DNA from 2 places in the Streptomyces sp. NPDC025833 genome. Region 2 is predicted to be linked to the other one. Evidence: riboswitches for the same ligand, from Rfam matches in the RefSeq annotation. Region 2 holds a riboswitch; the other holds the start of a gene.
What was found. Region 2 has a riboswitch for thiamine pyrophosphate ahead of ACZ4K2_RS35385 (purine-cytosine permease family protein). Riboswitches for the same ligand answer to the same signal wherever they lie in the genome.
Positions count from the first base shown of each region.

Region 1 (3,396 bases), on a different contig from region 2:
GCGTCCAGGATCACCGGCACGCGGGCCTGCTCCACGATCAGCTGGAAGTTGTGCGGGTTGCGGATGCCGAGCCCGGAGCCGATCGGCGAGCCCAGCGGCATGACCGCCGCGCAGCCGACGTCCTCCAGTCGCCGTGCCAGCACGGGATCGTCACTGGTGTACGGCAGCACCGTGAACCCGTCGTCGACCAGCGTCTCCGCCGCCTCCAGCAGCTCCACCGGATCCGGCAGCAGGGTCCGCTCGTCCGCGATGACCTCCAGCTTGACCAGGTCCGTGCCCAGCGCCTCCCGGGCCAGCCGGGCGGTCAGCACGGCCTCGCCCGCGGTGAAGCAGCCCGCGGTGTTCGGCAGCACCCGGATCCCGAGCCGCTCCAGCACCGACAGCACCGAGCCGTGCACGGAGGGGTCCGTCCGGCGCATGGCCACGGTCGTCAGCTCCGTGCCGGACGCGATCAGCGACCGCTCCAGCACCTCCAGGCTGGGCGCCCCGCCGGTGCCCATGATCAGCCGGGACGCGAGGGTCAGTCCACCGAGGACCAGGGGATCGTCGGCCATGGCTCAGCCCCCCTGCACGGCGGTGAGGACCTCGACGCGGTCGCCTTCGGCGAGGGCGGTCGCCGCCCACTGCGCGCGCGGGACGACGGTCTCGTTGACGGCGGCGGCCACTCCGCGCGGCGCCGCGGTGAGCGTCCGCACCAGGGTGTCCAGCGCGGTGCCGGCGGCGACCCGGCGAGGCGCGCCGTTGACGGAGATCGTGACGGAAGGGTTCATGCGGGCTGCTCCAGCGGTGCCATCGGCGCGCGGCCGAACCGGCGCGGGGTGAACGGGCGGGCCTCCTCGGGCAGCTCCCCGGAGGCCAGGGTGTGTGCCAGCACGTCCCCGGTGACCGGGGTGAGCAGGACACCGTTGCGGTGGTGGCCGGTGGCCAGCAGCAGCCCGGGCAGGCCGGACGGCCCGAGCAGCGGCGCGTTGTCCGGGGAGCAGGGGCGCAGCCCGGCCCGGGTCTCGGTGAGCGGCAGCTCGGTGATGCCGGGCACCAGCTCGTGGGCGTCGCGCAGCAGCTCGTACACCCCGCCGGCCGTCACCGTGGTGTCCCAGCCCAGTTCCTCGCTGGTGGCGCCGACGACCAGCTCCCCGTTCTCCCGGGGCACCAGGTAGACGTGGCCGCCGCGCACCACGGCGCGCACGGTCCGGCTCAGGAACGGCGCGTACCGGCGCGGCACGGTCAGCCGCAACACCTGCCCCTTGACCGGCCGCACCGGGGGCAGCAGTTCCTCCGGCACACCGGCGAGGCGTCCGCTCAGGCTGCCGGCGGCGAGCACCACCTGCTCCGCCCGCAGCACCGTGCCGTCCGCCGCGGTGACCCCCGCGGCCCGGTCCCGCACCACGTCCAGCCGCTCGGCCCAGCCGCGGTGGAGGACCACGCCGGCCCGCTCGCACGCGGCCACCAGGGCCGCCGCCAGCCGCCGCGGGTCGATCTGGTGGTCGCCGTCGACCCGCAGCCCCCCGCGCACCCCGGAGGCGAGCATCGGCTCCAGCCGCCGGCACTCCCGCCCGCTCAGCCACTCGGCCGCCAGGCCCGAGCGCTGCTGGAGCGCGTGCAGCTCGCGCAGGTGGGCGCGGTCATCGGCGTCGAGCGCGACCGCCAGGGTGCCGCAGCGGCGGTAGCCGAGGTCGTGCCCGGTCAGCTCGGTCAGCTCGGCGGCGAACGCCGGGTAGCGGCGGGCCGACTCCAGGTTCAGGGCGAGCAGGGTCTCCTCGCCGTAGTGCAGTTCGGTGACCGCGGCCAGCATCCCGGCCGCCACCTGCGCGGCACCGCCCCCGGGCTCGGGGTCCAGCACGGTCGTGGCGAGCCCGCGCTGCGCCGCGCGCCAGGCCGTGACCAGGCCGATGATCCCGCCCCCGATGACGAGGACGTCGGACGTACGTGACGACATGGGCGTCCAGCCCCTCCCTTCGCCGGCATGACCCGGATCAGGTTCGTACGGTCGGAGGCCGCCAGCCTCCCTCTCAGCCCGGTGCGTCCGGGCTCCCGCGAGTGCTTGTACGGTGGCCACCCTAGCCCGGACCCCTCCTCACCCGTAAGGGAGCCCCACCGCATGACCCGGTCGCTCGACGGACTGCACTTCGCCCCCGTGTCGGACCAGGCCCCGGGCCAGGTGGGCACCGGCACCCGGTTCGTCTACCACGAGGAGGCCGGCGCCGTCTGGGCCGAGTACGCGGGCGGCGACGTCGTGCGCGGCCATCTGGTGGGCACCCGCGAGGGCGACCGGCTGGACTTCCGGTACGTGCAGCTCAGGACCGACGGGACGACCGCCTCGGGGCACTGCGTGTCCACGGTCGAGGAGCTGCCGGACGGGCGGGTGCGGCTGGCGGAGAGCTGGGAGTGGGAGTCCGGGCCGGGCTCCGGCACGAGCGTTGTGGAGCAGGTCACCGAGCCCGCCCCCTGACTGACGGAACGTCATGTGTCTAAGGTGATCCGGTGAGCGAGCAGACAGCGGAAGAGCGCACGTCACCAGGGCGGCACGTGGTCGTCGTCGGCGCGGGCGTGGCCGGGGTGCAGACCGCGGTCGCCCTGCGGGAACAGGGCTTCGACGGCCGCGTGACCGTCATCGGCGCCGAGCCGCACCAGCCCTACGACCGGCCGCCGCTGTCGAAGGCGGTCCTGCTCGGCAAGGCCGAGGGATCCGCCTTCGACGTGGACTTCGAGTCCCTCCGGGTCGAGCTGCGGCTCGGCTGCGAGGTGCGGGCCCTGCGGGCCGGGGCGCGCGAACTGGACACCGAGGCGGGCCCGGTGTCCTACGACGTCCTGGTCGTCGCCACCGGCGCCGAACCCGTCACCCTGCCCGGCACCGAGGGCGTGCCCGGGGTGCACCTGCTGCGCACCCTGGACGACGCGGAGCGGCTGCGGCCGGTGCTCGCCCGGCAGCACGACATCGTGGTCGTCGGCGCCGGCTGGATCGGCGCCGAGTTCGCCACCGCCGCCCGCGAGGCCGGCTGCGCGGTGACCGTCGTGGAGGCCGCGGACCGGCCGCTGGCCGGCGCCCTGCCCGCCGAGGTCGCCGCGCCCATGGCCGCCTGGTACGCCGACAGCGGCACGGAACTGCTCACCGGCGCGCGCGTGGAGCGCGTCGAGCCCGGCGCGGTCGTGCTCGCCGACGGCACCCGGCTGCCCGCGGGCGCGGTCGTCGTCGGCATCGGCGCCCGTCCCGCCACCGGCTGGCTGGCGGGTTCCGGCATCGAGCTGGGCGCGCACGGCGAGGTGCTCGCCGACGCCCGGCTGCGCACGTCCCTGCCGGACGTGTACGCCGTCGGCGACTGCGCGTCCTTCCCCTCGGCCCGCTACGGCGAACGGCTCGTCGTCCACCACTGGGACAACGCCCTCCAGGGGCCGCGC
Region 1 is NZ_JBVHNF010000012.1:334,830-338,225, forward strand. It holds gene ACZ4K2_RS23445 (thiazole synthase) at 1-554, opposite strand, end outside; gene thiS (sulfur carrier protein ThiS) at 558-770, opposite strand; gene thiO (glycine oxidase ThiO) at 767-1,936, opposite strand; TPP riboswitch at 1,934-2,045, opposite strand; gene ACZ4K2_RS23460 (avidin-fold protein) at 2,099-2,449, shown strand; gene ACZ4K2_RS23465 (NAD(P)/FAD-dependent oxidoreductase) at 2,482-3,396, shown strand, end outside.
Region 1: another riboswitch for thiamine pyrophosphate. It lies ahead of thiO (glycine oxidase ThiO); the one in region 2 lies ahead of ACZ4K2_RS35385 (purine-cytosine permease family protein).

Region 2 (3,396 bases):
CCACCAGGACGACACGAACGCGCTGATCGCGCACGAGTCGGAGCTGCTGTCGCTGGACGCGGGCGGGAAGCTGCGCCACTCCCTGGAGATCGTGTACCCGGACGACGGCATGGTGCTGTCCGACTTCCCGCTGCTCCTGCTCGATCCGGGCAAGCGGTCCGCGTACCGCAAGGTGACCGATTGGCTGCTGAGCGCCTCCGCCCAGCGGGCGCTGATGGAACGCACCCACCGGCGCCCGGTCGCCGACGCCGTGCGGCCCTCCCCGGACCTGCGGGCGGCCGTCGGCAACGCCCTGTCCTTCCCCGACCGCCTCTCCATCGTCCGGCGGCTGATCGACGACTACGGCGACCCGGACCGCCCCGCCGGCGACCAGGTCGTGTTCCTGCTGGACTTCTCCCCCTCCATGCGCGGTGCGCGGCTGGCGGCCCTGCGCGCCGCGTTCGCCGGGCTCAGCGGTGCCGACCGGACGCCCACCGGCAAGTTCGCCCGCTTCTACCGGGGCGAACGCCTCACGGTCGTCCGGTTCGCCGGCCGGATCCTCCAGGAGCGCACGGTGACCGTGCGGGGCGACGCGGACCTGAGGACGCTGGAGCGGACCGTCGCCGAGGGCGGTCTCGCCGACGGCACCGCCGTCTGGTCGGCCCTCGACCGCGGTTACCGCGTCTCCGTCGCCGCCCTCCGGCAGAGCCCGGGCCGTCCCGTGTCGATCGTCCTGATGACGGACGGCGAGAGCAACGCGGGCCTCCCGTACGACGACTTCCTGCGCCGCTACCACCGGCTCGGCGCCGAGGCGGCCTCGGTGCCTACCTTCCCCGTCCAGTTCGGGCAGGCCGACGCGGCCGAGCTGGAGCGGGTCGCCGCGGCGACCGGCGGCCGCATGGTCGACGCCAACACCTCCTCCCTCTCCGACGCCTTCAAGGAAATCCGTGGCTGTCATTGACCGTCATTGGTTGGCCATGTGGTGGCCGTGGCTGCTCGTGTGGCTGGTGACGGTGGTGTGCCTCGCCGTGCCGGTCCGCCACGCGCTGCTGCGTCTGAGCCGCAGGGACCGGCGCCGGCGCCGCGGACGCCTCCTCGACATGTGTTTCTACCTGCACGAGCAGCGCGTGATGGACATCTACGAGGTCGGCGGGTTCTCGGAGGCCCTGGAAGCGGAGGTCGCCGACACGATCAACGTCAACCGCGAGTACGGGCTGTGGGCGAAACTCGGCTGGGGCAGCGGGAAGGCGGGGGGCGGGGTCAGCAAGGAGCGCGTCACCACGTACCTCCGCGAGAGCACGCCCATCAAGGTGATCAGGGTGCTCATGGACACGATGCGGAAGGAGGACATCGTGGTGGACGCCGACCTCACCACCGGGCACCTCGTCCTGAACCGGGCGCTCGCCGAGACCCTGCGGGACCGGGACGAGACCGCGCAGGTGCCGTTGAGCGCGGTGATGTCGGAGTACGTCTCCGTGACCGGCCGCTTCACCGCCCGCCGTACCGAGCGGGGCGACGTCGAGCTGCGCGCCCCGTACGGGAACGGGACGCCGCCCGCACACGTGCGGATCACCTGCCAGGAGTCCGCCGGGCGGGGGGAGTTCCGCAACGACGACTACTACAGCGGTGAGTTCCAGGCCCGCTGCCTGGGCAAGGTACGCACCTGGAACGGGGCCGAGGGAGAACTGACCCTGGACCCGATCGCCATCTTCCGCTGACCCGCACGGGCGTGCCGACGTGCCGCGTTCCACGACCGGCCCCCTCGGAACCCGGCTCCCGGTCGCGATCCGTCCGGGCCGGCCGGGCCTCCCGGCGGGCCGGTCACCGGCCCGGGCTATCCTGACCGGCGTACCTGGACACGGGGTGCCCCTGCGTGGGGGCTGAGATCACACCCGTTGAACCTGAACCAGTTAGGACTGGCGGAGGGATGTCGTATGTCGTTGCCGTACGCCCATGAGGAGACGGCCGGCGCCGGGACGCCGGACGTCTTCGACGGCCGGATGCCCACGGCGGCCGGGGACCTGCGAGTGGAGGCGCGCGGCATCGCGCCGGTGCCCGAGGACGCTCGCTACGGCAGCCCCCGGCGGCTGTTCACCGTGTGGTTCGCCCCCAACCTGACGATGACCGGCGTCTTCACCGGCACCGTAGGGGCGGCCCTCGGACTGGACTTCGCCACCGCGCTGCTCGCCGTGGTGCTCGGCACCCTGCTCGGCGCGGTGCCCACCGCCTACCTGGGGACCTGGGGCAGCCAGACCGGGGCAGCCCAACTACCGCTGGCACGGCTGGCCTTCGGCCGGGCCGTCGCCCTGCCGGGCATCCTGCAGTGGCTGTCGTCCATCGCCTGGGACGCGCTGATCGGCCTGTTCGGCGGGGACGCCCTGGCCCAGCTCCTCGGCTGGCCGTTCTGGCTGGGCGTGCTGGTGATGCTGGCGGCCCAGGGGGCGCTGGGCGTGATCGGGTACGAGGCGATCCACCGCCTGCAGACGGTGATGACCTTCGCGCTCGCCGCCGCGCTCGCCGCGCTGGCGGTGAAGCTCGTGGCCGGCAGCGAGCCCGCGCCGGCCGCGACCGCGCAGGGCGCCGACCGGGCGGGCGCGTTCGTGCTGACCGGCGCCATCGCCCTGAGTCTCGCCCTCTCCTGGGCCCCGTACGCCAGCGACTTCAGCCGCTACCTGCCGCGCACGGCGTCCCGTCCCCGCATGTTCTGGTGCACCCTGCTCGGTGTCGGCGTGTCCTTCGTCGCGGTGCAGGCGCTGGGCCTGTGGGGCGCCGCCCAGTTCACCGACCAGACCGCCCGCGGCGTGGACCGGCTGCTCGGCGGTGGCGCGCTCGGCGCGCTCGGACTCCTCGCGGTCGCTCTCGCGGCGCTGTGCAGCAACGCCATGAACGACTACAGCGGGTCACTGGCCCTGCAGACCGTCGGCGTACGGCTGCCCCGGCCGGTCGCCGCCGGGCTCGCGGCGGTGCTCGGTTTCCCGCTCGTGCTGTGGATGCACGCCGCCGACACCACCGCCCGCTTCCAGAACGTGCTGCTGTTCGTCGGCTACTGGATACCCGCGTTCGTCGCGATCGTGATCGTCGACTGGGCGGCCCGGGCGCGGGCGCGTGGCGGCCGCCCGGTCGACCTGGCGGCGGAGGAGGCGCGGCCGCAGCCGTGGTGGCCGGCCCTCACCGCGTTCGTCGCCGGCTTCGCCGTCGCGGTGCCGTTCATGAGCACCAGCCTCTACGTGGGACCGGTCGCACACGCCCTGCACGGCGCCGACCTCGCCTACCCGGTGGCCTTCCTCGCGGCCCTGCTCCTCTACACCCCGCTGCGCATACGACACCGGAACTGAGCCGCCCGCGACAACTCGGCCGCACGGCAGCCGAGTTGGACCACCACATACGGAAGTCCGCCGTCTCCGAAATCATGCCGCG
Region 2 is NZ_JBVHNF010000032.1:15,622-19,017, reverse strand. It holds gene ACZ4K2_RS35395 (vWA domain-containing protein) at 1-940, shown strand, start outside; gene ACZ4K2_RS35390 (hypothetical protein) at 927-1,697, shown strand; TPP riboswitch at 1,829-1,924, shown strand; gene ACZ4K2_RS35385 (purine-cytosine permease family protein) at 1,914-3,314, shown strand.